One region of the Pseudomonas sp. FFPRI_1 genome, then DNA from elsewhere that is predicted to be linked to it. Evidence: riboswitches for the same ligand, from Rfam matches in the RefSeq annotation. Region 1 holds a riboswitch; each other region holds the start of a gene.
The links. A riboswitch is a leader RNA that binds a small molecule or an ion and turns the genes downstream of it on or off. The one in region 1 is predicted to bind cobalamin.

Region 1 (7,411 bases):
CGACAGCATCCTCGAGCGCGGCATGTCCCTGATCGGTACCCGTTACCGTTTCGGCGGTACCTCGGAAGCCGGCTTCGATTGCAGTGGTTTCATCGGTTACCTGTTTCGTGAAGAGGCGGGCATGAACCTGCCACGCTCCACTCGCGAAATGATCAACGTCAAGGCCCCTCTGGTGGCGCGTAACAACCTCAAGCCGGGTGATCTGCTGTTCTTCAGCACCAACGGCCGCGGGCGCGTCAGCCACGCCGGGATCTACCTGGGGGATGATCAGTTCATCCATTCCAGCAGCCGTCGCAGTGGCGGTGTGCGGGTCGATAGCCTGGGCGACAGCTACTGGAGCAAGACCTTCATTGAGGCCAAGCGTGCACTCGCCATGGCTCCAACCGTGGTCACTGCGCGCAAATAAACGGACTATTTGTAGGGCGAAGTTAAAGTCTTACTTGAAGTTTGGCGTGTAGACGCTAGAATCCTGATCTATTGTTGAAACTAACCGCGTGAGCCCTGCTTACGCGGTTTTGTTTTCAGTGTCACGGCAGAGAAAGCCGCATCCCGATCAGGATTGTTCAGCTTATGTCGACCTCAGCCCGCATCATCCTCATTGCCTTCGCAGCGCTGCTCAGCGCTTGTGCCAGCCGTACCCCGCCACCTGCGCCTGTGGTACGTGCTCCGGTATTCAACGCCCCTCAAGCCTTTTCTCCGGTTGCCGAAGACGTGCTGTTTCGTGCATTGGGTCTGGTGGGAACGCCTTATCGCTGGGGTGGCAATACCCCGGATTCAGGGTTCGATTGCAGCGGCCTGATCGGTTATGTCTACCGTGATGCGGCAGGCATCTCGCTACCGCGTTCGACCCGGGAAATGATCGGTATGCAGGCGCCTGACGTGGGCAAGGGCTCACTGCAGACCGGCGACCTGATCTTCTTTGCCACCAATGGCGGCTCCCAGGTCAGCCATGCCGGGATCTACGTCGGTGAAGGGCGTTTCGTGCATGCGCCGGCCACCGGTGGCACGGTGAAGCTCGATAGCCTGTCCAAGGCCTATTGGCAAAAAGCCTACCTGAGCGCCAAGCGCGTGCTGCAGCCGGAACACCTGGCGCACAATCCGTAAGCCAACCTGATCGAGGTGCCCGTGACAGCCCGTACGCTCAACCTCGATGACACCCTTTACCAATACCTGCTGGACGTCTCCCTGCGCGAGACGCCCTTGCTGCGCCGTCTTCGGGATGAAACCCAGGCATTGCCCACCGCTCGCTGGCAGGTGGCGCCCGAGCAAGGGCAGTTTCTGGCGTTGCTGGTCAAGCTGATCGGGGCTCGTCGTGTGCTCGAAGTGGGGACGTTCACGGGCTACAGCGCCTTGTGCATGGCCCAGGCACTGCCTGAGGATGGTTCGCTGACCTGCTGTGATCTTCCTGGCGATTACAACGCGACGGCCCGTCGTTACTGGCAGGAGGCCGGTCTCGATCAGCGTATAGAGCTGCGCTTGGCGCCTGCGCTGGAGACGCTCGTCAAGCTGGAGCGAGCAGGGCAGGGCGAGAGCTTCGACTTGATCTTTATCGACGCCGACAAGGCCAATTACCCGGTCTATCTGGAGTACGCATTGCGCTTGCTGCGGGTCGGAGGATTGGCTGTGTTCGATAACACCTTGTGGAGCGGTCGAGTGCTGGAGGTCGATGCGCAAAGCGAAGACACCCGAGCCATCCAGGCGCTCAATCGCGCCTTGAAGGATGACTCGCGCATCGACCTGTCGTTGCTGCCTTTGGGGGACGGCTTGAGCCTGTGCCGCAAGCGCTGAATCTATTGTGTCTTGGCAGCGGAAACTCGCCAGATCTTGTTGCCGACGTCATCGGCGACCAATAGATCGCCTTGCTGATCGATCACCACACCCACCGGGCGGCCCATGGCGTTCTCGTCGCTGTCGAGGAAGCCGCTGAGCACGTCGATAGGTTGTCCCTGGGGTTTGCCCGCACTGAAGGGGACGAAAATCACTTTGTAGCCGCTGTGGGGCTTGCGGTTCCAGGAGCCGTGCTGGCCGATGAAGACGCCCTCGGTGAACGGTGCTGGCAGCTTGCTGCCTTCGGCGAAGGCCAGCCCCAGCGACGCCGTGTGCGGGCCGACGGCGTAGTCCGGAGCGATCGCCTTGGCCACCAGGTCGAGGTTCTGGGGTTTGACCCGCACATCCACATGTTGCCCGTAGTAACTGAAGGGCCAGCCATAGAAGGCGCCGTCCTTGACCGAGGTGATGTAGTCCGGCACCAGGTCACTGCCGATCTCGTCCCGCTCGTTGACTGCGGTCCACAGTGCGCCGCTGGTGGGTTCCCAGGCCAGGCCGTTGGGGTTGCGCAGGCCGGTGGCAAACAGGCGGTGCTTGCCGCTGGCGCGATCCAGTTCCCAGATCGCCGCCCGACCCTGTTCCTTGTCCAGACCATTTTCGCCGACGTTGCTGTTGGAGCCCACGGTGACGTACAGCTTGCTCCCGTCCTTGCTGGCGATGACGTTCTTGGTCCAGTGATGGTTGAGGGGGCCGCCGGGCAGTTCGGCCACTGTGCTGGCGGCTGCGCTGATCCGGGTGTCGCCGCTCTGGTAGGGGAAGCGCAGCAGCTTGTTGGTATCCGCTATGTACAGGTCATTGCCCACCAGGGTCATGCCAAAGGGCGAGTTGAGGTTCTCCAGGAGCACCGTGCGGGTTTCCGCCACGCCATCGTGGTCCTGATCCCGCAGCAGGGTAATGCGGTTGGCGCTGGGTACTGCGGCGCCGGCCCGGCCCATCACCTTGCCGGCGATCCAGCCGCGAATACCCTGGCTGTCATCCGGCTTGGGCGGCGCATTGGTTTCTGCCACCAGCACGTCGCCATTGGGCAGCACATAGAGCCAGCGCGGATGGTCAAGGTTTTCGGCGAAGGCATTGACCTGGGTGCCGGGCGCGGCCACGGGTTTCGCCCCCTGAGGCCATCCAACGGCCGGGGCAATGTTGACCGTCGGAATCAGCGTCGGATTGGGCTCCGGCAGTTTGGGGGTCGGTCCGGTGCCGTCCGAAACCTGCAGGCTGGAGGTTTCGCCGCAGGCCGTGAGGCTGGCGGCAATGGCGATAAGCAAGGCGTGGCGAGCGTTGAGCATGCGAATTTCCCTATGAGTGCACGGACGTCGTAGTCATAGAGGAGCATAGCCAGTGGATGGTTCCGCCCGATCAGCGTGCTTCCTTGAACAGTACAGCGACCCCGGGGTGATAGTTGCCGGCGTCGTTGCGCAGCTTGCGATAGGCGTAGGGGAAGTACCAGGCCACTGCGCAGCAGTGTTCCTTCTGCAATTCATCCAGCATGTCCTGGAGTTCTTCGGGAGTGGCGCTGTGCTGGGCCTTTTGTGGGGCCACGAACAGGCAGCCGAGCTTCAAGTCGCTGGCGTAGCTGATCTTTTTCGCGTCGCTGGCGATGTCCAGCAGTGCCTGGGTCAGGTGCAGGCTGTTGACCCGTGGCCAGCGTTGGGTGACCTGGAGATAGGCGCGCTCCTCCTTGGTGGCCAGGTACAGGTCGGTGCGGGCATTGCGAGCACCTTCTTCCTGCTGCTTTTTGCTCGGGCTGTGTTCCAGGCTGACCATCTCGGCCATCCAGGCTGCTGCGGAGAGCAGTCCCAGGTTGGCCTGTTCGTCGAACCAGTACGGGGTTTCGTTATCACCGCGAATCGCGTTGTAGCGGTCAATGCAATCGAACCAGCGTTCCAGCATCGGGCGCATAAATTCCAGTTTTGGATTGCTGATGATCATGCCTTGCATCGAACTCACCCCTTATTGTTGTGTGGCTGGACTTCATGTCCGGGAATGTGGCTATTTGATATCACTGCTCTGAGTGTGGCACAAGATTGGCGTCATTTTGTTGATGCAGTGCAGTTTTGTGCGGTGAGCGACAGCCGGCTTTAATTGACGCTCCACCCCCAACCCTCTAACCTTCGCGACTTGTTTCAGGTGCTCTGTGGCCGGTGGCCGACAGAGTGAAACAGGGAAGCCGGTCAGGGCCTGTTCCAGCGATGGAATGGGCGACGATTCCGGCGCTGCCCCCGCAACGGTAGATGAGTCAAGACTGCGTTGGATGCCACTGTGTCGATGACACGGGAAGGCGCGCAGTCCGGCAGCCATGCCCCTCATGAGCCCGGAGACCGGCCTGATCCATCCAACGGCATCACGGTGGGCGATGCCAGGCTGACGCCATCTGTTTGTTTTCCTGCCCGCCGTTCCCCAGCCCCAACGGAGAGCTGCCCCATGAGTGAATCCCCCGATCGTGACGAGCGCCATCTGGCGCGCATGTTGCGCAAAAAAGCCGTGATCGATGAGCGCATTGCCAACGCGCCGAATGAATGCGGGCTACTGCTGGTGCTGACCGGCAATGGCAAAGGCAAGAGCAGTTCGGCCTTCGGCATGCTGGCGCGTTCCATGGGGCATGGCATGCAGTGCGGCGTGGTGCAGTTCATCAAGGGCCGCAACAGCACGGGCGAGGAGTTGTTCTTCCGCCGTTTTCCAGAGCAGGTGCGGTTTCATGTGATGGGCGAAGGCTTTACCTGGGAAACCCAGGATCGCCAGCGGGATATCGCTGCTGCCGAGGCTGCCTGGGCCGTTTCCAGGGAGCTGTTGAGCGACCCGGCCATCGGTCTGGTGGTGCTCGATGAACTGAACATCGCCCTCAAGCACGGCTATCTGGACCTGGATCAGGTGCTCAGTGACCTGCAAGCCCGTCCGCCCATGCAGCACGTGGTGGTAACCGGGCGCGGCGCCAAGCCGGAAATGATCGAGCTGGCCGATACGGTCACCGAAATGGGGGTGGTCAAGCACGCCTTCCAGGCTGGCATCAAGGCGCAGAAAGGTGTCGAGCTGTGAGTGTGAATTCATGACCGACATTCGTCATTGCCCCGCGGTATTGATTGCCGCACCGGCCTCTGGCCAGGGCAAGACCACGGTGACCGCAGCCCTGGCTCGCTTGCACCGTAATCAGGGGCGCAAGGTGCGGGTGTTCAAGTGCGGCCCGGACTTTCTCGATCCGATGATCCTGGAGCGCGCCAGCGGCGCTGCGGTGTACCAGCTGGACATGTGGATGGTTGGCGAGCAGGAAAGCCGGCGCCTGCTCTGGGAGGCTGCAGGCGAGGCCGATCTGATCCTGATCGAAGGCGTCATGGGGCTGTTCGACGGCAGCCCCTCCAGCGCCGACCTGGCCCGGCATTTCGGCGTGCCGGTGCTGGGGGTGATCGACGGCACGGCCATGGCCCAGACCTTTGGCGCCTTGGCCCTGGGATTGGCGCGCTACCAGCCGGACTTGCCGTTCGCCGGAGTGCTGGCCAATCGGGTCGGCACCTTGCGCCACGCACAGTTGCTTGAGGGCAGTCTCACCGAAGGCTTACGTTGGTACGGCGCCTTGTCCCGGGAAACCGGGATCGAGCTGCCGAGTCGTCACCTGGGGCTGGTGCAGGCCAGTGAGCTGAATGACCTGGACCTGCGCCTGGATGCTGCCGCCGAGGCCCTGGCTGGCAGCTGCGAAGTGGCGCTGCCGCCGGCGGTGGCGTTTGCCCCGCCGCTGCCAGCAGCCTGCGAGCCGTTGCTTGCAGGCGTGCGCATCGCTGTGGCGCGGGATGAGGCGTTTGCCTTTACCTACGGCGCGAGCCTGGACCTGTTGCGGGCCATGGGCGCGCAATTGAGCTTTTTCTCGCCGATCCACGATCGGCAATTGCCCGAGGCAGACAGTTTGTACCTGCCGGGTGGCTACCCCGAGCTGCACCATCTGGCGCTGGCGCAGAACACTCCGATGCTGGAGGCCATCCGCGCTCACCATTGTGCAGGCAAGCCATTGCTCGCCGAGTGTGGCGGCATGCTGTACCTGCTGGATGGCCTGACCGACGTCGAGGGCCAGCGTGCGCAGTTGCTCGGCTTGCTGCCCGGTGAGGCGGTGATGCAGAAGCGCCTGGCTGCCCTGGCCCTGCAGGCAGTGGAGCTGCCGGAGGGTAGCTTGCGTGGTCACACCTATCACCATTCGCTGACCAGTACCGAGCTTGAGCCCATAGCCCGGGGCCTGAGCCCCAACGGTGGCCGCGGCGCGGAAGCGGTGTACCGCAACGGGCGGATGACCGCCTCTTATGTGCACTTCTACTTCCCGTCCAATCCGGTGGCGGTGGCGGCGCTGTTCCTGCCCGACGGGGCTGTCGGTGCTGAGGGTGTCGCGGGTGACTGATCAGGCTTTTTCTGCGGCCGAGCGCGACGCGGTCTACCGCGCCATCGCCGAGCGGCGCGACATGCGTCACTTCGCCGGCGGCAGTGTCGAGCCGGCGCTGTTGCAGCGCCTGCTGGAAGCGGCGTACCAGGCACCGAGTGTTGGCCTGATGCAGCCCTGGCGCTTTATCCGTATCACTGACCCTGAGCTGCGAGGGCGGATCCAGCGGCTGGTGGAGGAGGAGCGGGTGCGCACCGCCGAGGCGCTGGGCGAGCGTTCCGACGAGTTCATGAAGCTCAAGGTCGAGGGCATCAATGACTGCGCCGAGGTCCTGGTAGCGGCATTGATGGACGGGCGTGAACGGCATGTGTTCGGCCGCCGGACCCTGCCGGAAATGGATCTGGCCTCATTGTCCTGCGCCATTCAGAACCTCTGGCTGGCCGCGCGCAGCGAAGGCCTGGGCATGGGCTGGGTGTCGCTGTTCGAGCCCCAGGCCCTGGCCGAGCTGCTGGGGTTGCCGGCCGGTGCCAAGCCTGTGGCGGTGTTGTGCCTGGGGCCGGTCACCGAGTTTTACCCGGCACCGATGCTGGCGCTGCAAGGCTGGGCGCAGCCACGGCCGTTGAGTGAGTTGTTGTATGAGAATTGCTGGGGAGTGAGTCAATGAGTGTGGCGTTGCTGAGTGTCGCCGGGGTGGCGCTCGATGCGCTGCTGGGCGAACCCAAGCGCTGGCATCCGCTGGTGGCGTTCGGCCGAGTGGCGGATCGTATCGAGCAACGTTTCAACGCTGCCGGCCGTGGCTGGCGCAGCCACGGAGTGACCGCCTGGGTCCTCGCGGTGCTGCCCTTGACCCTGCTGGCGACGGCACTCTCCTGGCTGCCCTACATCGGTTGGCTGGTCGAGGTCCTGGCGCTGTACTGCGCCCTGGGTTTGCGCAGTCTCGGCGAGCACGTCGAGCCTGTGGCCCAGGCCTTGCGCAGTGACGATCTGGATGAGGCTCGGCGGCGAGTGGGGTTTCTGGTGAGCCGCCAGACCAGTGAACTGGACAGCACTGAGGTGGCCCGTGCGGCCACCGAGTCGGTGCTGGAAAACGGCAGCGACGCTGTGTTTGCCGCCTTGTTCTGGTTTGCCGTGGCCGGTGCGCCAGGAGTGGTGCTCTATCGTCTGAGCAACACCCTGGATGCGATGTGGGGCTATCGCAACGAGCGTTTCGAGCGCTTCGGCTGGGCGGCGGCG
Region 2 (7,411 bases), 950 kb from region 1:
GGGGTGTCCAGACCGACGCCATTGCCGATGCGACCATCCCGGGTCGGGTAGTTGGCCAGCACCAGGGCGATGCGTTTCTGGCCGTTGTCCAGGCGCCCCAGCTCGACCCAGCGCCGCGCCAGCTGGGCGACGAAATCCATGCGTTCGGGCTGGCCGCGGTAGCAGACCACGTCCGACTGGCTGCGCTCGCTGCGCCAGGCCAGGTCCTTGAAGCTGATGGGCCGGCTGATGATCCGTCCGTCCAGTTCCGGCAGGGCGATGTGCATGGCCAGGTCCCGGGGGCCCAGGCCCTGCTCGCTGTCCCGCCAGCCCGGTTCGTTGTCCTGGGCGCAGATCGCCTGGATCACCGGGATATTGCGACGAAACGGCCGCAGGTGCGGGGCTTCGGGGCTGGACTGGGCAAAGCCGGTGGTATTGAGGATCACCGCGGCCGCGGTTTCATCCAGCCAGTCTTCCACCTGGCTCAGGCAACCGGGCTCCTTGAGGCTGGCCACCGCTATGGGCAAGGGGTTGAGGCCCGCCGCCAGCAAGCGCCGGCAGAACAGGTCGATAAAGCCGGTGTTGGCCGCCTGCAGGTGCGAGCGGTAGAACAGCAGCGCCGCCACCGCCTGTCCCTCCTGCCAGTCGGCCTGCCAGTCGCAAAGGGCGGCCTGGCTTTTGTGCGGGTGGTAGATCGCCGTGCGCGGCAGGGTCTGCGGTTCGCTCCAGGGGTAGTCGCGCGCCAACAGGCCGCTGGCCAGGCAGCGGTAGAAATTCAGCGCGTTGTCGCGCCCGCCCTGGCGCAAAAACTGCCACAGGCGGTCGCGCTCACTGGCAGCAACCGTGCTCAAGTCGCTGAGCTCCGGGTCCGGGCGGTCGTCACCCGGCACCAGGATCAATTGCACCCCGCGCTGGGACAGTTCCACCAACTGCTCGACGCCGTAGCGCCAGTAGGCGATGCCGCCGTGCAGGGAAATCAGGATGACCTTGGCGTGGCGCAGCACCTGGTCCACATACAGGTCCACCGAGGCGTGGTTCTGCACCTGCATCGGGTTGGCCAGGCGAAAGCTGGGGTAGTCCGCGGGCAGCTGCTCGGCGGCGTCCGCCAGCAGCGCCAGGCTGGAGTCGCCGCTGCACAGGATCACCAGCTCGGCGGGGGTTTGTCCCAGGTCGGCAATGTTGTCATCCGACACGAAACCGCCGGGCTGGGTCCTGAGCAGGTGCATGGCTTAGACGCTGAGGGCAGCGCGCAGCTGGGCTTCCAGCTGGGCGGCGTCCAGTTCCTGGCCGATCAGCACCAGGCGCGTGGTGCGGGCCTCATCGGCGCCCCACTTGCGGTCGAAGTGCTTGTCGAAACGGGTGCCCACGCCCTGGATCAACAGGCGCATCGGCTTGTTGGGGATGGCAGCGAACCCCTTGACCCGCAGGATGCCGTGCTTGACCACCAGCTGGGTCAGGGCGTCCAGCAGCAGGCTTTCATCGGCTTGCGGCAGTTCGATGGAGATCGAGTCGAAGGCATCGTGATCATGGTCGTCGTGATCGTCATCGCCGTCGTGGTGATGGTCGTGGTGGCTGTGGCGGCTGTCGATGTGTTCCTCGGAGCCGGCTCCCACGCCCAGCAGCACGTCCAGGGGCAGGCGCCCGCTGCTGGCTTCGATGACCTTGACCGCCGGCGGCAGCTCCTCGGCCACTTCCAGGCGGACCTTGGCCAGGTCTTCGGGGCTGATCAGGTCGGTCTTGTTGAGGATCACCAGGTCGGCGCTGGACAGCTGGTCGGCGAACAGCTCATGCAGGGGCGATTCGTGGTCCAGGTTGGGGTCGAGCTTGCGCTGGGCGTCCACCTGGTCGGGGAAGGCGGCGAAGGTGCCGGCGGCCACCGCCGGGCTGTCGACCACAGTGATCACTGCGTCGACGGTGCAGGCGCTGCGGATTTCCGGCCACTGGAAGGCCTGGACCAGGGGCTTGGGCAGGGCCAGGCCGGAGGTTTCGATGAGGATGTGGTCCAGGTCGCCACGGCGCGCCACCAGTTCACGCATCACCGGGAAGAACTCTTCCTGCACGGTGCAGCACAGGCAGCCGTTGGCCAGCTCGTAGACCCGGCCGCTGGCCTCTTCCTCGGTGCAGCCGATGGAGCACTGCTTGAGGATCTCGCCGTCGATGCCCAGCTCGCCGAATTCGTTGACGATCACTGCAATGCGCCGGCCCTGGGCGTTGTCCAGCATGTGCCGCAGCAAGGTGGTCTTGCCCGAGCCAAGGAAGCCGGTGACGATGGTGACAGGGAGTTTGGCCAGTGTTTTCATCGGATGCCCTTTTGGCAAAGCAGGTGGGCAAACGGGACGAGAGCCGCAGCGCCAGGCGCACGGAGATTTCGCCACCGGATCACCCCGCCCGGTTGTAGTGAGAATCTTGGATCGAGGCAGGTCTCCTGGCTGAGGGCTGGCCGGTCGTTGGCACCGGCGCTTGCTGCGCCTTCCCGCCGGCGTCGTCGACGCTCGTGCAGTGGCCTTGCAGCAATCAAACCCTTCACAGTTGCGGGGGCAGCCGCGGCATCGACCGCGTTCCCTTCTTAGCTTCGACCCCTGGCCGAAGAACCTCGAAGGCGCAAGGCTACGCAGAGCGCGGGAGACGGTCAATCGGCAATGCGCCGACCAGCCGGCACCTGCGCCTGCGTTCATGGCAATTGACGCCCCTGCCCCGCCCATGATTTGCTACGCGCCTTGTTACGGGTGCCCTTCACAGGGTGAAACGGGAAACCGGTGAATCACGTGCTTTACTACAAAGTCGTGACCAGTCCGGTGCTGCCCCCGCAACGGTAAGCGAGCGAAGTGTCGAATCCACTGTGCCAAGGCATGGGAAGGCGACACTTGCCGGCACGGCATGACACTGCCCTGCCCCTCGCAAGCCCGGAGACCGGCCCGCAACACACAGATAACAAACCCGCGGTGGGCGGGCGCTGTTGCAAACCCTGCGTGGCCGTCACGCGGGGTTTTCCTGCGCCGCTCCCCGCCGACACTCCAAAGGGAAGCGCCATGTCGATCATCAGCAGCACCAGCCATACCACCACCAGCACCTCCACCCTGAGCCAGCGCCTGGTGGCCGCCATCGGTGCCTCGATCCTGGGCGCGTGCCTGGTGTACTTCGCCGGTTTCTCCCATATCGAAGCGGTGCACAACGCTGCCCACGATACCCGCCACAGCGCCGCGTTCCCTTGCCACTGAGGCCTGCCGAGATGATCAAGCGTATCGCGCAAACCGCAGGTTTCACCGGGCTGCTGGCCGCCCTGCTGCTGACCCTGCTGCAAAGCTTCTGGGTCGCCCCGTTGATCCTCCAGGCGGAAACCTATGAAAAGGCCCCCGCGGCCGAAGTCCATGAACACGCCGAGGGCGCCATGGCCGGGCATAGCCACGACGCCGAAGCCTGGGAACCGGAAGACGGCTGGCAGCGCGTGCTGTCCACCACCGGCGGCAACCTGGTGGTGGCAGTGGGTTTTGCCCTGATGCTGGCCGGGCTCTACACCCTGCGCGCACCTAACCGCACCTCCCAGGGGCTGCTCTGGGGCCTGGCCGGCTACGCCACCTTCTGCCTGGCGCCCACCCTGGGGCTGCCACCGGAATTGCCGGGCACCGCGGCCGCCGATCTGGTGCAGCGCCAGGTCTGGTGGGTCGGCACCGCCGCCTCCACCGCCGTGGGCATCGCGCTGATCGTGTTCGCCCAGAACTGGCTGCTGAAGATCCTGGGTGCGGCCATCATCGCCGTCCCTCATGTGATCGGCGCGCCACAGCCGGAAGTGCACTCCATGCTGGCTCCCGAAGCCCTGGAAGCGCAGTTCAAGATCGCCTCGCAACTGACCAATGCCGCGTTCTGGCTGGCCCTGGGGCTGATCAGCGCCTGGCTGTTCCGGCGCAAGGGTGCGGCCCCGTACTCGGCATGAGTGATTCAAGCGCAGCGCCGACCCTGGTGGTCGGCCTGGGTTGCCAGAAAGGCTGCCCGGTGACCACGCTGCGCGCCTTGCTCGACCAGGTCCTGGCGGCACACCAGTTGCAGACCGCGCAGGTCTTGGCCCTGGCCAGCATCGACCTCAAGCGCAACGAGCCCGGCCTGCTGCAACTGGCGGAGCAACTGGAACTGCCGCTGACCTGTTTCAGCAGCAGTCAACTCGCCCCCTACGCCCTGCGCCTGAGCCATCGCTCGCAGATCGCCTTCGAGCGTACCGGCTGCTACGGCGTGGCCGAAAGCGCTGCCCTGGCCCTGGCCGAGCACCTGCATCAGCAGCCCGCCAGGCTCTGGGTGCCCCGCCAGAAATACGCCCAGGCCACCCTGGCATTGGCCGCCTGCCGGTAGAATCGCCGATAATCCCCGCCCTCGATCATGAGCAATCTTCATCTGAAGCGGCGCTACCGCCTTTTTTTCACAGGAAACAGCCATGACTGTCTACTTCATCGGTGCCGGTCCCGGCGACCCCGAATTGATCACCGTCAAGGGCCTGCGCCTGATCCAGCGTTGCCCGGTGATCATCTACGCCGGCTCCCTGGTGCCCCAGGCGGTGCTTGAAGGGCATCACGCCGAACGGCTGGTCAACAGCGCCGAACTGCACTTGGAACAGATCATCGAAGTGATCAAGCAAGCCCATGACCAGGGCCAGGATGTGGCCCGGGTGCATTCCGGCGACCCGAGCCTGTACGGCGCCATCGGCGAGCAGATCCGCTGCCTGCGGGAGCTGGGCATTGCCTTCGAGATCATCCCCGGGGTCACCGCCACCGCCGCCTGCGCCGCGTTGCTGGGGGCCGAACTGACCCTGCCGGACGTGTCCCAGAGCGTGATTCTCACCCGCTATGCCGACAAGACCGCGATGCCGGCCGGCGAGGAGTTCGCCAGCCTGGCGGCCCATGGCGCGACCATGGCGATCCACCTGGGGGTCAATCACCTACCGAAGATCGTCGCCGAACTGCTGCCGCACTACGGCGCCGACTGCCCGATTGCCGTGGTGCACCGCGCCACCTGGCCGGATCAGGACTGGGCCCTGGGAACCCTGGCGGACATCGTCGATCAGGTGGCGGCCAAGGGCTTCCGGCGCACGGCACTGATCCTGGTGGGCCGGGTGCTGGCCACCGATGCATTCAGCGAATCCTCGCTGTACCGCGCCGGGCACGCCCACCTCTACCGCCCCTGAGCCCACCTGCCCACCCGTAGGAGCTGGCTTGCCAACGAAGGCATCCTCGGTATCGGTGCAAGGCTCGAGGGCCCATTCGCCGGCAAGCCGGCTCCTACGAGGTTGCGCGCCTCCCATCATTGCCGCGCTGGACGCTTTGTAGGAGCTGGCTTGCCAGCGAAGGCGTCTTCGGTATCGGTGCAGGGCTCAAGGGCCTATTCGCCGGCAAGCCGGCTCCTACGAGGTTGGGTGCCGCCCATCATTGCCGTGCCTGACACCTTGTAGGAGCTGGCTTGCCAGCGAAGGCGTTCTCGGTATCGGTGCAGGGCTCGAGGGCCCATTCGCCGGCAAGCCGGCTCCTACGAGGTTGGGGGCCTCCCTTCATTGCCGCGCTGGACGCTTTGTAGGAGCTGGCTTACCAGCGAAGGCGTTCTCGGTATCGGTGCAAGGCTCAAGGGCCTATTCGCCGGCAAGCCGGCTCCTACGAGGTTGGGCGCCTCCCATCATTGCCGTGCCTGACACCTTGTAGGAGCTGGCTTGCCAGCGAAGGCGTCTTCGGTATCGGTGCAAGGCTCAGGGCCTATTCGCCGGCTTGCGGCATAAAAAAACGGCGCTCACGGGGCGCCGTTTTTTCAAGTCGCAGCGAACGCCTTAGTAGTAGGCGTTTTCTTTCTGCGTGTGGTCAGTGACGTCACGAACGCCCTTGAGCTCGGGGATGCGCTCAAGCAAGGTGCGCTCGATGCCTTCCTTCAGGGTCACATCGGCCTGGCCGCAACCCTGGCAACCACCGCCGAACTGCAGGACGGCAATGCCATCCTCCACCACCTCGATCAGGCTGACCTGGCCGCCATGGCTGGCCAGGCCCGGGTTGATCTCGGTTTGCAGGTAGTAGTTGATCCGCTCGTTGATCGGGCTGTCGGCATTGACCATCGGCACCTTGGCGTTGGGCGCCTTGATGGTCAATTGGCCGCCCATGCGATCGGTGGCGTAGTCGACCACCGCATCATCGAGGAAACCTTCGCTGAAGGCGTCGATGTAGGCGGTGAAACTCTTCAGGCCCAGGGCCTTGTCTTCGGGTTTCTCTTCGCCCGGCTTGCAGTAGGCGATGCAGGTCTCGGCGTACTGAGTCCCTGGCTGGGTGATGAAAATGCGGATGCCAATCCCCGGGGTGTTCTGCTTGGATAGCAGATCAGCCAGATAATCGTGGGCGGCGTCGGTAATGGTTATGGCGCTCATGGTGGTTCCTCGCAGACGTGGGCGCAGTTTACGCCAATCGACGCCGCTGACAAAGTCCTAGTATTTTTGTCGGGATAGACCTTGGTAGGGGCCGCCCACGACCCCGCCAGCAGCGGCCCGTGGGCGGACAACGACGGTCTATCAGAGGTTTTCGTAGCGGTTCATGTCCAGGACACCCGCTTCTATCGGATCGGTTTCCTGCAGATAGCGGGTCTGATCGTGAAAGTACTGCCAGAACTGCGGGTGACTGCGACGAATGCCCCAGCGCTCCACCACTTTCTCGAAACTCGCGCCATCGCGGGCTTGCTGCATGGCCTGGACAAAATCCGGCACCTGCTCGGCCGGAACGTTGAACATGAAGTTCGGGTAGCTGCTGAGAATACCCGGGTAAATGGTCAGGGTGTCCAGGCCTGGCTGGTAGCGCAAGGATTCGCCGAGCATGAAGGCCACGTTACTGTGGGCGCGGTTGCGCATCATGCTGTAGAACTCGCGCTTGCCGCTCAGGGTCTGGATCCGCAGCAAGGTCGTTTCCGGTAACTGGTCGATGACCTTGAGCCCCGCTGCCGGACGCGACGCCAGGCGGCTCAGGGCCTGTTCGGCATCCTGCAGCGCCGGGTCGATATTGGGTCGCGAGCAGTAGGCGCTGTCACAGCGGTTGATCGGGTCCGGCTTGGCGTTGAGGTCGCCATAGCGGGCCAACAACTGGTTGGCGAAATCCTTTTTCGGGTCCTTGAGGTCAAGCTTGAGAGCGCTGCGCTTGTCGTCGTCGATGGACTCGTAATCCAGCCACATCTTGAACTTGCCGCTGTTCTGGTACCAATCGTCGAGGAAATCCTCGCGGGTGCCGGCGGGCATCAGGCGCAGGAAGTTCTGCTCCGCGCCATTGCGGATCAGGTCGAAGTACAGCCGGGTCTGGGCCTGGTGCGAGACGTTGCCGAACACGTCGAAGTTCACCGCCAATTGATAGTAGGTGCGCTCCAGCAGCGGGTAGTCGAACAGCCACATCGTCTGCGGCACTTCACCGATCAGGCCCTTGGTCACCGAGGC
Region 3 (7,411 bases), 2.9 Mb from region 1:
AGGTTGTCCACCGCCGGCGAGGTGCTGGTCATGCTGGTGGCGTAGTCGCGGTCCAGCAGGTTCTCCACCAGCAGGCTCAGGCGATGTCGCTGGGGGCCATCGAGGTAGCGGTAGGCGTCGGCATCCACCACCGAGTAGTGGCCGTAGTCGACCTTCTTTGGGCTGTCGATCTGGCCGATGTAGCGGATCGCGCCGCCCACGCCCCACATCCGGTCCAGCGACTCGAAGCCCAGGCGCGAACGGGCGAAGAAACCGGGGATGTTGCTCAAGGTCACGCCGTTGCGCGACTCCACCAGGTTGCGGGTCAGGTCCGCCGAGAGGTTCCACTGCGGGCTGAACTGCCAGCGTCCGTCGGCTTCGATACCGCGGACCCTGACCTGTGCCTCGCCGTTGACGAAGTGGATCCCATCGAGGGCAATCAAGTCATCGATCTTGCGCCGGTAGGCGGTGACGCTGGCGTTGAACTCACCGGCCAGCAGGCTGCCCTTGTAGTCCAGGCCCAGCTCGGCATTGACGCTCTTTTCCGGCTTGAGGTCGGGGTTGCCCTTTTCGTCGTCCTCGTTGGCGTAGAGTTGCTCGGCGTTGGGCAGCTTGAAGGCGCTGCCGTACTGGCCGCGCAGTTGCCAGTTAGCGTTGAGCTCATACAACGACGTGAGCATGCCCACCGTGGCGCTCTCGCCGCCGCTGATCTTCTCGTGGCGCACGCCGAGGCTCGGGTGCCAGTCGGGCAGGGCCTCGAACACCGGGCGCAGCTGGGTGTACAGGGCGCTGGCCCGGGCCTGTTTGTCGTCGATCTTGAGCACATCGTCCTGGCCCTTGAACCACTGGTTGTCGCTGCCGAACACCAGGACGTGGCCGCCGTCCAGTTCGGCCTTGCCCTCGGCCTGCAGGCCCCAGTCGGTGAAGCCCCAGTAGTCGTTGTGGTTGATCACCTTGGTGGCGCCGGTCTCGGTGCTGTTGATCCGCGTGTAGCGGGTGTCCCAGTCGTTGACATGGCCCTTGACGAAGTAGCTGAAGCGTTCGTCCAGGCGCTGTTCGAAGGTCGCGGTGGCGATCTGCTGGATACGGTCGTTGGTGGTCTTCTTGTTGTTCACCGCCCGCGCGAAATCCAGGTTGGCATCGCTGTACTGGTAGAACAGTTCCAGGCGCGAGTCGTCGGCAAAACCCTGGATCGCCTTGGCGCCGAAGGTGCTCACCTCATAGGCGCGTTTCTTGTCCCGGGTGCTGGCGCTGTAGGCGCTGTTGCGAAACGGCTGGTAGCCATCGGAGACGTTGTGGCTGACATAGGCCAAGAGGCCCAGGTCGCCGAAGCCGTTGCTGACGATCCGTTCCACCCGGGCATCGCCGCTCCTGCCCATGAAGCTGTCCAGGCCCAGGTTGACCTCGCCCGAGGCTTCGCGGGTTTGCGGGCTGCGGGTGACGATGTTGATCACCCCGGCCACCGCCTGGGTGCCGAACAGCAGGCTCTGGCCGCCCTTGAGCACTTCGATGCGCTCGATGGCGTTGGCCGGCAGGGTGTCCAGGTACAGGCCGCCGTACAGGCGGTTGTTCAGGCGCACGCCGTCCAGCAGGATCAGGGTGTCGTCGTTGCGTCCGCCCAGCAGCGAGTAGGTGCCGTAGTCGAAGGGGCCGTTCTTGGGCGCCACGTACAGGCCCGGCACGTACATCTGCAGGACCCGGGTGATGTCGCTGCTGGGGCCGGCTCGCTCGATCTGCTGGCGCTCGATGATCTGCACCTTGCTGCCGAATTTCGCCATTTCGGCGACGGTGGTGGACTCCACCGATGGCGCGGAAACAAATTGCTGTTCAAGTCTGAGGGGACCGTCATCGGCCAGGAGCAGGGGGCTGAACAGGCAGCCGAGCAAGGCGCCACTCAGGGAGTGGCCAGGGGTGCGCCAGGTGCGCACAAGGGACGTATCGATTGTGGTCATTCTTGGTCTTCTCGAAGGTGACTTCGGGAAGCATGCAGGAGAAGGTATCGGCCACGCGCACGAGACCATACCGGCCCATGCCCGCCCACCGCAGGATTGCCAAACACAGGCTTCAGGCCGGTCTCCGGGCTCACGAGGCTCGCTGCATTCGCCTTCCCATACCCAAGTACAGTGGCCTGTTGAATGCAGCACTCGCTTACCGTTGCGGGGGCAGCACCGGACTTGCCGCAAAGGGCTCACCGGTTTCCCGTTTCACTTCATGCACGGCGGCATGAGGCACCTGAAACTGGGCGGCATCTGAACATTGCGCCACAGCTTCGTCAACGTTGCACTTGCATGCAGGTGTTGCCGGGGGCCGGGGATGAACGCCGGTCGGCTGCAAGCCGCTGTGGCTGGGGCTGGCGGATTGCGGCCGTGGCAATCCGGCGGCGCGCCTCGCGGAGCGGCTGCCCGGGTGACGCGGCGCCATGGCCCGTGAGAGCGCCGGGGTTGTTGGGCGCAGCCTGTGTCTGCGAGCGTGGTTCGAGCCCGGGGCTAGAGCAATGCCGGATCCTGGACCAGGGCCGCGTTGCGGGTGGTCCAGCCTCTGGTGGCTGGCGTCAGGTGGAGCTGCGCCTGGGTCGCTTGGCGCGCAGGGCAGGCCAGCAGCGAAACCGCCCGCACCGTGTCCCCCGGTTGCAGTTGCAGGCGCTTGGCGGTCAGGCGGTCCACCAGCAGGCTGCCGGAGACCAGGCGCCCGGGGGCGGCGGTGATGCGGCAGTTTTCCAGGCGCCGGTTGTGAATCAGCCAGATCGGCGCCTGGTCGTCCGGGCTGCCTACCCGCAGGGGCAGGACCTGGCTTTCCCGCACGCTGCGGACCTTGGCCACTTCGGCTTCGATCAGCGGCCCGCCGTCGAAAATGTCGATGCAGCCCTGATGGCTGAAACCTTCGTCACGCAGGATGTTCAGGGCCTGCTCGGTGCTGGCGTGGGCCTGGCCGATGGCGGCCTGGGCCTGGGGGCTGAGCAGGCAGGTGTAGAGCGGCTGGCGCGGCATCAGTTCGGCGATGAACGACTTGCTGCCCAGGCTCGACAGGCGACTGGCCTGCTGGAAACCCATCTTGAAGAAGTGCCGGCCCAGGCTGTCCCAGAACGGCGAGCGGCCCTGGTCATCGAGCTGGCCGCGCAGTTCGGCCACCAGTTTGTCGCCGAACAAGCCAGGGTACTCGGCGACGAACAGCAAGCGCGCAGTGGACAGCAGGCGGCCGGTGTAGCCCTGGCGCTGGTCGCGCCGCAGGTACAGCGAGCAGAGCTGGGATTGCCCGGTCATCTCGTTGCACAGGAACAGGGTCGGGATCTGTTTCTCGATGCCCAGCTCCGGGGCACTGCCATGGGTGGTGCCGACCCGGTAGTTGTAGCAGGGTTCGCGCAGGCCGATGGCGCCGCTCAGGCCACAGACCCCGATCACCTGCTGCTCGTCGTCCTCCATCACGAACAGGTAGTCGGCGTCGGCCCGCTCCACCTGGCCGGCAAACGCCCGTTGCGCCCAGCGCAGCCGATGGGCCAGGTGCTCGGGCTCGGAGGAGAGGTTGTTCAGCTCGCGACAGCTGCCTTCCAGCAGGTTCAGGACCGCCGGCAGATCGGTGAGGCGGATCGGACGCACGATCATCGAACAACTCCTTGTCGCGTTCCCGGGCAGTGGCGACGCCGGGACGGTAGTGACCCGCGGTTCACAGGGCAACGCCCCGCACCGCTTCGCCCGGGGTCAGTTGCAGGGCCTGCAGCATCGATGCATCCAGGCCGACCACATCGCCGGGGGCTTCGTCGAGGGGGGCGACGATGGCACGAAACCCCTGCAACCGGTCATTGCTCAGCAACCAGTGCCGGCCCTGGCCACTCTGGGGGCTCAGGTGGCAGATCGCGACGCGGCTCTGGATGATCGAGCGTAGCTGGTTATTGCGCGCCTGCAGGGTCGGTCCGGCATCGAACAGGTCGACATACTGGGTCGGCGCAAACCCCTCGTCGACCAGGATGTCGCAGGCTTCCCGGGCATCGGGGTGAATCCGGCCGATGCAGTCCTGGGCCGGTTGCGCCAGCATCGGGATATACAGCGGGTACTGGGGCATCAGTTCGGCGAGAAAGCCACGGCCCTGCAAGGCGCACAGGCGTTCGGCCTCGACATAGGGCAGGTCGAAGAAGTGCTGGCCCACGGCTGCCCAGAACGGCGACTCGCCGGTGTCGTTGCTGTAGCCGACGATCTCGCTGATGCAGCTGTCGGCGAAGCGTTGGGGGTGGGCGGCGATGAACAGCAGGCGCGCCCGCGAGGTCAGTTGGGCCAGGGGCGTGCCCTCCAGCTCCGGGTCCACGTGGAAGCTGCGCAGCAGGGTCTGCTCGCTGAGGTCCTGGCACAGCGACAGGGTCGGCACCCCGTGCTGGATGTTCAGTTCCCGGGAGCTGCTGATGAAGGGTCGGTTGCGCAGGCTGTAGAAGGGGCTGGAGAACCCCGCGGTGGCGAGGATGTCCGAGCAGCCGCGCAGTTGGCCGCTGTGCGGGTCCTCGAGCACCAGGAAATAGTTTTCCGGGCCCTGGCTGGCCTCGGTCTTGGCAAAGGAGGCCTCGGAATCGAGGATCTTCTCTCGCAGGTAGGCTTCGTCGTCCACCAGCGAAGTCACGCCCAGCAGGCGTTCGCGGGCCAGACGCCGCAGTTGGGGCAAATCGGATAACGCCACGGGACGCAAGGCCAGCATGGGTGTACTCCTGTATCGAGGGCCGCTTTGCCCTTGGAGGCAAAGCGGCCAGACATCACTGTCGGTGACCACGCAGTTCCACGGCCGCGGCATCCTGCGGCCTGTTCCCGGGGCGGCTCTTGCTGGCCGCTTCCGGGGTGGCGCGGCGCCGTCGGGCGCCGCGCGGGTGCGACTATTGCTTGAGCGGATCGGGCAGGGCGCCGCCGCTGCCCAGCTTGTTCAGCAGGAACAGGTAGACCAGCCCGGCGAGAATCCAGATGGCCCCGAGTTTCTGCGCGTCCACGCCCATGTTGTACATGATGGCGCTGACGATCACGAAGCCGATCACCGGGCAGATCAGGTGACGCACCACCTGGCCGGATTTCTGCCGGCGCCAGTAGAAGTTGATCACGGTGATGTGCAGCAGCATAAAGCCGCTCAGGGCGCCGAAGTTGACCAGTGAGGTCAGGGTGTCCACCGAGTTGATGAACAGGTAGCAGATCAGCAGCGACAGCACCGCCACCAGGTAGATGCTGATGTGCGGGGTGTTGTGCTTGGGGTGGACCTTGGCCAGCACCTTGGGCAGCTTGCCGTCACGGGCCATGCCGAACAGCAGGCGCGACACCGCGGCCTGCGAGGTGATGGCCACCGCCACGCCCCAGGCCAGTGCCGTGGCCACCCCGGTGAGGGTTGCCAGCCAGCTGCCGGCGGCCAGTTCGGCGATCTCGTAGAAGGCGGTGTCGGCGGACTTGAAGCCCATGCCGGCGGCCAGGTCAGTGGCGATCCAGGTCTGCACCACGAAGATCGCGCCCATCACCACCAGGGTGATCAGCGCGGCGCGGCCGACGCTGCGGCCCGGGTCGCCCTTGACCTCTTCGGCGAGCGTGGAGATGGCATCGAAGCCGAGGAACGACAGCACCGCGATCGACACACCCTGCATCAGCATGCCGAAGTGGAAATTTTCCGGGCTGTACAGCGGCGCCAGGGTCAGTTGGCCGTTGCCGGCGCCACCGTGCAGGGCATTCCAGGCGTAGAACAGGAAGATCCCCAGGACCACCAGTTGCGCCAGCAGGAACAGGATGTTCATCCGCGCGGTGAAGGTGATGCCCCTCAGGTTGACGAAGGTCGCGCTGACCAGGAACGCCAGGATGAAACCGACCTTGGGCACTTCCGGGTACAGGTGGTTGAGGGCCATGGCCGCGTAGACATAGAGCAGCGGCGGAATCAGCAGGTAGTCGAGGAGCATCAGCCAGCCGGCGAGAAAACCGACATGGGGGTTGAGGCCGCGCTGGGCATAGGAATAGACCGAACCGGCGATGGGGAAGGCCCGGGCCATGGCGCCATAGCTCAGGGCGGTGAAGACCATCGCCACCATGCCGATGATGTAGGCCAGGGGCACCATGCCCGGGGCTTCCTGGTTGACGTAGCCGTAGACCCCGAACGGGGCGATGGGGATCATGAAAATCATCCCGTAGACCACCAGGTCACGCAGGCTCAGCCCACGCTTGAGTTCCTGTTTGTAGCCGAATTCTTCAATCTCCATGAAGCCGTTCTCCTTGAGCCTGTGTTAGTGGGTAAAGGCGTGGCCTTGGGGGTCGTCATTGACACCGCGGGCCGCGCTTTCGTGTTTGAACCTGGCAGGGTTTAAAGACACACCACAGCGGTTTTTCTAGTTGTTGTACCGGTCCTGCAAACAGCTTTTCTGGCGCGCCGGGTGAGTCCTTCGGGGCGCGCCGGTGAAACCTTCCTGCACCAGCGGCTACAGCAGCGGCGCCAGTGTATCGCTCCAGTGCTGCACCGCCTCCTGGGTGCGCAGCAGATCGTTGCGTACCTCGATCAGCACCGACGCCAGGCCACGGGCATCACCGTGCACCGGCACGGTCATGTCGCTCAGCGGGTCGATCTCGTAGGGCTGGTTGCCGGCGACCTTGATCGGCAGGCTCCACAGCCCTTCGAGGATTCGCGCCGCGTAGTCGGTGGCGCTGCCATACAGCACGCCGACCTCCAGCGAACGCGGCTGGCCGTAGTAGATCGGGGTGAAGCTGTGGATCCCCACCACCCGCACTTCGCGGCCCTGGGCCAGGCGCCGGTCGATGATGCGTTGCAGGCGCTGGTGGAACGGGGTGAACAGCTGCTGGCGGCGGTACTCGCGGGTGGCCTCGTCCAGTTGCTGGTTGCCCGGCACCTGATAGATCTCGCTTTGCAGCGGGATGCTGTCGGGGGCATGCCGCGGGCGGTTGAGGTCGATCAGCAGGCGCGAGTAGTTGGCCGCGATCAGCGTCGCGCCCAGGGCCTGGGACAGGCTTTGGGCCAGTTCCAGGGCGCCCGGGTCCCAGGCGATGTGCTCGCGCGCCGCCACCGGGTCCAGGCCCAGGTCGTGCAGGGCCGGAGGAATGTAGTGGCTGGCGTGTTCGCACACCAGAATCAGCGGATGCTCGGAGTCTTCCCGGAACAGGCGATAGGCCGGCTCGGAATACAACCCCAGCTCGGCGGATTTAGTACAGGTGTCCATAGTGCTCACAGAGTTGGGCAGCGTTCAGGTGTTGGGTCAGGGACACTTCCTTTTGTTTGACGGCGAAATAAGTGGCCAGCAGCGCTGCTGGCAAGAGCTGCAGCAACTCCGTGTTGCTGCGCAGGCATTCCAGGGCCTGGGGCAGGGTCCCGGGCAGCGGCACGATGCCGCTGGCCCGGCGCTGTTCGGCGCTGAGCTCATCGGGGACCTTGTCGGTCACCGCGTTGAGCGCCAGCTTCTGCTCGATGCCCAGGCGTCCGGCCA
Region 4 (7,411 bases), 1.9 Mb from region 1:
TGGGCACTTGCCGGCAGGCCTATGTACGCGACGGCGAAGACCAGTGGCGCTGCATCGACCAGAGCGCCCAGGGCGGCGACACCCCGATCACCGACACCAGCTTCGAGTCCATCGATGGGTTCAGCGAGCAGGAAATCTATACCGTCGGCTGGGAAGGCGAAATCTGGAAGTACGACGGCGCTCGCTTCACCCAGCAGAACAGTCCCACCAACCTGGCGCTGTACAAGGTTCGCTGCGCGCCGGACGGTTATGTCTATGCCTGTGGCCAGCTCGGGACCCTGCTGCGGGGCCGCGACGAGCAATGGGAAGTGATCGAGCATGACAGCACCCGGGAAGACCTCTGGGGCATGGAGGTGTTCGACGGACAGCTGTACCTGTCTTCCACCCATTTCGTCTATCGCCTCGAGGACGGCAAGCTCAAGCCCGTGGACTTTGGCGACGAGGCACCACAGAGCTGCTATCACCTGAGTGCGGCCGACGGCATCCTGTGGTCCATCGGGCCCAAGGATGTCATGGAGTTCGACGGCTCGAGCTGGACCCGGCGCCTGCGCATTGACTAACCCCACAGCCCCAGCCGGCCTCGGCACCAGGAACGACGCTTGATGAACACACTGCCGCTGGTCCTTGACCTGCATGCCGAAGAAGCCGCTTTCCTCGCCCTGCTGCGGGATCATGCATTGCGCGCACCGCATTACGACCTGGATGACCTCGACAAGCTGGACCAGCGCATCGACGCGCATCTCGACGGCCTGCGCATTGCCGGTGCACGGGGCCAGGAGGTCCTGCTGGCGCAGCTCGGGCCTCGGGCCGTCGGTGAGATGTTCGCCAGTGTGGTGCTGGCCTTCGAGGCCGAGGATGCGCCCCTGTTGGCGCGGCTCAGCGAACACTTGAGAACCGCGGTGGACACCGAGCGCGGTTACCTGATGGCCCTGGGCTGGCTCGACTGGCAGTGCCTGTTGCCCTGGATCGAATCCATGCTCGCCTCCTCCGTGCCGCTGTTCCGCCGTCTTGGCCTGGCGGCCTGCGGCATGCATCGCTACGACCCCGGCCCGGCCCTGCTGGCCGGGCTTTGCGCTGCCGAGCCCCAGCTGCTGGCCCGCGCCGCCCGTACTGCCGGCGAACTGCGCCGGCACGACCTGATGGCGAACATTCGCCTGCATCGCCTGCATCAGGAGGACGCCACGCGCTTCTGGGCCAACTGGGCCACCGCGCAGATGGGTGATCAGAGCGCCCTGGAACTGCTGCGCCCGTTCGCCGAGCAACCGGGGGAATTCCAGTACCGTGCGCTCTGCGTGTTGCTGGCCTGGCAACAGCGTGAGCCGAGCATTGCCTGGATACGCCAGTTGCTCGAGCATCCCGAACAACGCCGCATCGGCATCCAGGCCATTGGCCTGCTGGGTGATCCGGCTGGCGTGCCCTGGCTGATCCAGCAGATGAGCGAGCCGCCTTATGCCCGGGTCGCTGGCGAAGCCTTCAGCCTGATCACCGGCGCTGACCTGGCGTTGCTCGACCTGGAGCTGCAGGACCCGCCGGACTTCGATGCCGGCCCGAATGACGACCCGCACGATACCCATGTCGCCATGGACCCCGATGAGAACCTGCCCTGGCCCGCGCCACAGGCCATCGCTGCCTGGTGGCAAGCCCATGGTGGTCATTTCCAGGCGGGGGTCGGTTACATAGGGGGACTGGCGCAGAACCAGAACAATTTTCGCCAGGTGCTTGCCCGAGGCCAGCAGCGCCAACGCCTAGCCGCCGCCTGTGGCTTGGCCCGCTTTCAGCCGAACGAAGTGCTGTTTCCCACCAGCGCACCGACACGGCGACAACAGAGGCTTTTGGGAAACACGGCGAAGTCCGGGCGATGGACCGGGGCCAATGCCTGACTGCCGCGGCGCTGATCGGCGCTCCCGGATCGACAGCAGGTCGGCGCCGCCGAGCAAGGCTTGCTCAGGTTGATGCGTAGGTTCTCAGGCAACACTCGAAGATCCCGACACCGCGATCCTCGCTGTAATCAATGGAGAGTTGTGTGCAAAAGTCGCTGCTGATCAGCCGGACTTCATCGCTTTTGGCTTGATCAAAGTCGAACCCTGTACAAAGGCTACGCGCGCTTTCCAGCCTGTAGGCTCCGCAGTATTTCCAGTCGTCATCGATCAGCAGATAGACCCTGCGATCAGCCATTCTGGATGAAGCAAAATCAAGGCTTGCAGCGGCCGAAGCAAACTCCAGCGGCTCGCAGCTGCTTTCATTGCGGGCCTGCAGCTCGCTGATCAGCTTGTCTGTTTCAGGCAGGCGCAAAAGCCGTGCCGGATCGAAGTCCGAGTGCAGAAGCAGCTCGATTTTGTCCTTGTAGCCGGCCAGGCGTTTTTTCCCTTGAGCCTTTCGATAAAGGATTGCTCTTGAGTAGCAAGCAGAGTTCATTGGCAGCACTCGGTTTTCAAATAGCAGGCCCTGCGCTTGGGTCAATGCAGGCCGCAAGCAGCTCGTGTTTGATCAGCTCTTTTCTGGCAGCGCTCTGATCGGCCCCGGTCATGTCCCACAGGTAAAAGCCTCGCCGTTGCTTTGCCAACAGCGCTTTCTCATAGCCTTTCTCGGCAAACTTGACGACCTTGCCCGATGGACTGCCATAGCGCTGGATCGGCAACTGCATCAGTCCAAACCACTGTCGCAGCAGCCCACTGACCTCCGTCAGGCTGACCGCGGCGTTACTCTTCAGCTGCGCGGCAAAGAAGTTGTAGTCCTGGCTCATGCCTTTTATCTCTTGGTCCTTGAGGTCATCGATGGTGCTCCGATCCTGGTCGGGGTTGTGCTGGACAGGCGTCCTGCTCCCCGTTCGCGGGCCTACCCCAGTTGCAGGAAAAACCCGCCGAGCTGGGCACCTGTCCGTGCTGCAAAGTCTTCATCGAGAAACAGGTAGCCCATGCCATCGGACAGAATGCCTTTGTGCGCAGGCAACGCCTGGTCCAGGTCGCCCCCATAGATCGACAGCCTCCGGCGCCCTGCAGGAAAGGACAGCGCCGACTGCAACCAGGCATCCACGCCATCCAGCTTGGAAGCCAGGTTCTCGTCATCGTCAGGATCGGCGTTCGCCAACAGGCGGATGCTTCCCCGTTCCAGCAGCGGCGCTGGCGCCTCATGGCGTTCAGCTGCGGCGCGAAGGTAACCCATGACCACCGCTTCGCAGGCACCCTCCCGGGCACGCAGCCTTCGGTAGTGGGCCACCTCGCCGGGCTGATAGGGGATGAACAGCGAAACCCAGTAGCCGCTGCCCTTCAATGCCGGGCAAAACCAGCTGCCTGGAATCGCCAGCAAGTGGGTCAAGGGCACTCCTTCAGCGTCACGTGGCCAAGCCAGCGCCTGTGGCAGGCAGGCCCCGCCTCCCGCATAGGCAGCGTCGCCGGCAGGCGGCTCGGGGCTGAAGAGCAACTCGTCAAACATCCGTGTCTCTCCGTTCGGTTGTCGCCGGCATCGGCAGCCGAGTGAATGGGCTGTGCCGCCGATCAGGCGGCGCGCAGATTACCACGGTCAGCGGGTTATTCCGTACAGCCCGCCTCCTGCCCGCCCTACTGGCCTGATGCCATTGACGAGATCCCCTCAAGGGTGGTCCCATGCGCGCCAGTTTCAGGTGTCCCATGTCGTCGTGCATGGGGTTAAACGGGAAGCCGGTGCGTCATTTCGATGATCAGTCCGGCGCTGCCCCCGCAACGGTAAGCGAGCGAAGCATTCGACAGACCACTGTGCCAAGGCATGGGAAGGTGAATGCTTCATGCCCCTCGCAAGCCCGGAGACCGGCCTGCAACTTCGTTTGACAACCCCGCGGTGGGCGGGCGCAGTCCGGTTTGCGTGGGCGCGGCTGCCCGCGATTCCCTATGCGTTGTTCCCTCCGGGATTCATTCATTCCTTATCAGTAGTAGGAATCATGTCCCGTAACTCTCTGTTTCAATATCTGGCGAGTCCTTCGCTGCGTTTTACCCTCTTGCCGTGCATGGCCATGTGCACCTCGGTTTTCGCGCAGGAGCAATCCTCCCTGGCGTTGCCCGAGACTCAGGTCAGCGGGGTTTCAGAGCACTTTGAACTGCCCCTGAATACGCCCCTGCCCGCCGGCTCCCGTCTCAACCTGAGCGCCCTGGAGACACCGGCCAGCACCAGCAGCCTCGGCAGCGACGCCATCCTTAACCGCAACAACCTGACCGTGCAGGACGCCGTCACCCGTTCACCGGGCATCACCAGCGCGGCCACGCCGGGCAATGGCAACACCGCGCTGTCGGCCCGCGGCTTTACCGGGCACACCTCGGTCATGACCCTGTTCGACGGCGCACGCCTGTACACCGGCGCCGGCAGCCAGACCTTTCCAGTGGACCCGTGGATGATCGAGCGCATCGACGTGATTCGCGGCCCGGCTTCGGTGCTGTATGGCGAAGGGGCCACCGGCGCGGTGATCAATGTGATCCCCAAGAAGCCCTTCGACGGTGACATCCGCAACCGCCTGCGCCTGGGGTATGGCTCCAATGATCGCCAGCAACTGGGCCTGGACAGTGGCGGTTCGCTGAGTGACACCCTCAGCTATCGCCTGACCCTCAACCAGCAACAAAGCAATGGCTGGGTGGATCATGGCGAATCCCGCAACCTGGCGCTCAGCGCCGCGCTGCGATGGCAGGCCAGCGATGACCTGAGCTTCACCCTGGCCCATGAACGGGGCGAGAGCGAACCCTCGAACTATTTCGGCACCCCGCTGATCGCAGGCCAGTACCGCGACAGCCTGCGGGACAAGAACTACAACCTGCGCAACGCCGTGCAGCGTTACAACGACGAGTGGACCCGTTTCAATACCGACTGGCAGCTCAGCGACGACGTCAGCGCCAGCAACCAGCTCTACTACATCAAGAGCCGCCGCCACTGGCGGAACGCCGAGGCCTACAACTGGATCAGCGCCCGGGACCAGTTGCTGCGCGGTGACTACCTGGAGATCAAGCACGACCAGGAACAGATCGGCGACCGCCAGAGCTTTACCTTCAATCACTCGCTGTTCGGCCTGGACAGCAGGACCGTGGTCGGCCTGGAGTACAACCGGATCCGCTTCGGGGTGGCCAACAACTCGCCCTACAAGGACCTGGGGGGTGACTACATCGCCCCCTGGAACCCTGCTCCCGGTTACTTCCAGAGTCAGTCGCCGTTCTCGGCGCAGACCGAAAGCACGACCCGCACCTTTGCCCTGTTTGCCGAAAACCGCCTGCAGCTGTCGGAGCGCTGGTCCCTGGTCACCGGCATTCGCCGCGACCAGAACCACATCGACCGCAATGACCTGCGAGCCGATTCCCGCAGCGACCGCAGCCTGAGCGGTGGCAACTGGCGAGCCGGCCTGGTGTTTGCCGTCACTGACCAGCTCTCCCTGTATGGCCAGTACTCCACCAGCGAAGACGGGGTCAACAACCTGATCAGCCTGAGCCCGAGTCAGCAGCAGCTGGACCTGACCGAATCCAAGCAGACCGAATTCGGCCTCAAGCAGCAGTTTTGGAGCGGCCGTGGCGAATGGACCCTGGCGGCCTACCACATCGTCAAGAAGAAGCTCCTGACCACCGACCCGGTCACGCGCCTGGCGCAACAGGTTGGCCAACAGTCCTCCGACGGCCTTGAGGCCTCCCTGGAACTGGCCCTGGAGCAGGGCTGGAAGGTCTCGGGCAACGCCTCGGTGGTGCGTGCCGAATACGATGATTTCAATGAAATGGTCGGCGCAAAACCGCTGTCTCGCGCAGGCAACCGCCCCACCAATGTGCCGCGACGCACCGCCAACCTGTGGCTCAACAAGGCGCTGACCCAGAGCCTGGAGGCCGGCATGGGCCTGCGCTACGTCGATGCCCGTTATGCCAACACTGCCAACACCGTCGATGTCCCGGGCTACACGGTGCTGGATGCCAACCTGGGCTGGCAGGCCCTGCCCGATGTGCGCCTGGGCCTGCAGTTGAACAACCTGCTGGATCGGCGTTACGCCGTGGCCCAGCAGAACAGCGGCCAGCAATGGTTGATGGGCGAGCCCCGTTCATTCTTTGTAACCGCGGACTATAGCTTCTGACCCAACGACTGCCGGCGGCCTGCTGGTCGCCGGCAGCCTCTGCCAATCGAGGTTGCACACCGGCCTGGCGCCGCTTTCCCTTGGTCCAGCGCCTGTGCCTGCTTGCGCTGCCGGCATTGCCACCCCATCGCCAATCAATGTCTATGCTCTGACAGGCGCACTTTGTGCGCCGTCCCCGGATCTTCTCCACCACATGGAAAGCAACCCTATGAAACCGCTCCGCACGCTTGCGTACGCTGGTGCCTTCGCCTCGACCCTGTTCACCTGGAGCCTGAGCGCTCATGCCGCAGACATCCCCCTGGGCAGCCAAGCCATGGAGGGGCATATCGTCACCCAGGTTCTGGCGGTGGACCCGGCCAACTACCAGGTCACGGTAGAAGGCCTGGACAAGAGCCCGGTGCCGATCCAGCTCACGGACCAGGCCAAGGCCCTGCACAACCTGAAAGTCGGCGACAAGGTCGACATACAGGTCATGCGCTCGGTCGCCTACGTGCTCGACACCAACGTTGGCGGCGCCCCCGGGGTCAGCAACGAAACGGTGACGGTGCGTGCCACCCCGGACAATCCCAACCCGGGTGGCGAGGCTATTCGCCGGGTCAAGGTCACCTCGAAGATCACCCAGATCGACTTGAACCAGCATGAGGTGACCTTGCTGCCGCCGGAAGGCAAAGTCAGGGTCCTCAAGGTTGAGGATCCTGACCTCCAGGTCCGCATGAAGAAACTCCAGGTCGGTCAGACCGTCGATGCCATCTACACCGAAGTGCTGAAAGTCAAAACCTCACGCTAGGCACGTGCATGCGCCCGCAACCGCCGGGCGCGGTCGAGCAGGCGCGTGGCGCCGGACGAGCGCTGGAAAGGCATGCGCGCGGATCGGCCATAGACACCGCTCATGCCCCTGCCCTGCGCTGAGGATAAGCACAGGGCCTGGGGCCGCGGCTATTGGCACAGGCTGTCAGAACTTCTCCGGGATATGCCGGTACGGATAGTCCGCCTCGCGATAGCCGTCCGGCTTCTGGCGCTTGGGCAGGGTCACCTTGGCGCGGGGCACGGCCTTGTACGGAATGCGGCTGAGCAAGTCGGTGATGATGTTGAGCCGGGCCCGGCGCTTGTCGTTGGAGTCGGCCACCAGCCAGGGGCCGTACTCGGTGTCGGTGGCCTTGATCATCGCGTCCCTTGCCCGCGAGTAGTCATACCAACGGCTATAGGACTTGAGGTCCATAGGCGTCAGCTTCCAGATTTTCCGCCCGTCCTTGATCCGCGCTTGAAGCCGGCGGGTCTGTTCCTCCTCGCTGACCTCCAGCCAGTACTTGAGCAGGATCACCCCCGAGTCGACGATGGCCCGCTCCA

Region 2: it holds a riboswitch for cobalamin, as region 1 does, so the genes downstream of both, cobW (cobalamin biosynthesis protein CobW) here and cobO (cob(I)yrinic acid a,c-diamide adenosyltransferase) in region 1, are expected to answer to the same signal.
Region 3: it holds a riboswitch for cobalamin, as region 1 does, so the genes downstream of both, ACZ5BO_RS13325 (TonB-dependent receptor plug domain-containing protein) here and cobO (cob(I)yrinic acid a,c-diamide adenosyltransferase) in region 1, are expected to answer to the same signal.
Region 4: it holds a riboswitch for cobalamin, as region 1 does, so the genes downstream of both, ACZ5BO_RS17625 (TonB-dependent receptor) here and cobO (cob(I)yrinic acid a,c-diamide adenosyltransferase) in region 1, are expected to answer to the same signal.

What each region holds. Positions count from the first base shown of each region.
Region 1 is NZ_AP029168.1:5,889,543-5,896,953, reverse strand. Features, by position in the region: gene ACZ5BO_RS26170 (C40 family peptidase) at 1-406, shown strand, start outside; gene ACZ5BO_RS26165 (C40 family peptidase) at 571-1,104, shown strand; gene ACZ5BO_RS26160 (class I SAM-dependent methyltransferase) at 1,126-1,788, shown strand; gene ACZ5BO_RS26155 (PQQ-dependent sugar dehydrogenase) at 1,791-3,110, opposite strand; gene ACZ5BO_RS26150 (hypothetical protein) at 3,181-3,762, opposite strand; cobalamin riboswitch at 3,933-4,165, shown strand; gene cobO (cob(I)yrinic acid a,c-diamide adenosyltransferase) at 4,246-4,857, shown strand; gene ACZ5BO_RS26140 (cobyrinate a,c-diamide synthase) at 4,868-6,199, shown strand; gene bluB (5,6-dimethylbenzimidazole synthase) at 6,192-6,842, shown strand; gene cbiB (adenosylcobinamide-phosphate synthase CbiB) at 6,839-7,411, shown strand, end outside.
Region 2 is NZ_AP029168.1:4,940,519-4,947,929, forward strand. Features, by position in the region: gene cobN (cobaltochelatase subunit CobN) at 1-1,205, opposite strand, end outside; gene cobW (cobalamin biosynthesis protein CobW) at 1,209-2,279, opposite strand; cobalamin riboswitch at 2,378-2,590, opposite strand; cobalamin riboswitch at 2,687-2,912, shown strand; gene ACZ5BO_RS21855 (CbtB domain-containing protein) at 3,009-3,197, shown strand; gene ACZ5BO_RS21860 (CbtA family protein) at 3,209-3,910, shown strand; gene ACZ5BO_RS21865 (cobalamin biosynthesis protein) at 3,907-4,320, shown strand; gene cobM (precorrin-4 C(11)-methyltransferase) at 4,403-5,149, shown strand; gene nfuA (Fe-S biogenesis protein NfuA) at 5,780-6,364, opposite strand; gene ACZ5BO_RS21880 (fatty acid cis/trans isomerase) at 6,506-7,411, opposite strand, start outside.
Region 3 is NZ_AP029168.1:2,989,515-2,996,925, forward strand. Features, by position in the region: gene ACZ5BO_RS13325 (TonB-dependent receptor plug domain-containing protein) at 1-1,931, opposite strand, end outside; cobalamin riboswitch at 2,030-2,230, opposite strand; gene ACZ5BO_RS13330 (arginine N-succinyltransferase) at 2,466-3,578, opposite strand; gene ACZ5BO_RS13335 (arginine N-succinyltransferase) at 3,640-4,656, opposite strand; gene ACZ5BO_RS13340 (APC family permease) at 4,829-6,178, opposite strand; gene ACZ5BO_RS13345 (N-formylglutamate amidohydrolase) at 6,395-7,147, opposite strand; gene ACZ5BO_RS13350 (type I glutamate--ammonia ligase) at 7,131-7,411, opposite strand, start outside.
Region 4 is NZ_AP029168.1:3,967,713-3,975,123, reverse strand. Features, by position in the region: gene ACZ5BO_RS17650 (beta propeller repeat protein) at 1-560, shown strand, start outside; gene ACZ5BO_RS17645 (TIGR02270 family protein) at 603-1,880, shown strand; gene ACZ5BO_RS17640 (hypothetical protein) at 1,945-2,460, opposite strand; gene ACZ5BO_RS17635 (hypothetical protein) at 2,432-2,743, opposite strand; gene ACZ5BO_RS17630 (hypothetical protein) at 2,836-3,432, opposite strand; cobalamin riboswitch at 3,601-3,805, shown strand; gene ACZ5BO_RS17625 (TonB-dependent receptor) at 3,980-6,064, shown strand; gene ACZ5BO_RS17620 (hypothetical protein) at 6,273-6,851, shown strand; gene ppk2 (polyphosphate kinase 2) at 7,017-7,411, opposite strand, start outside.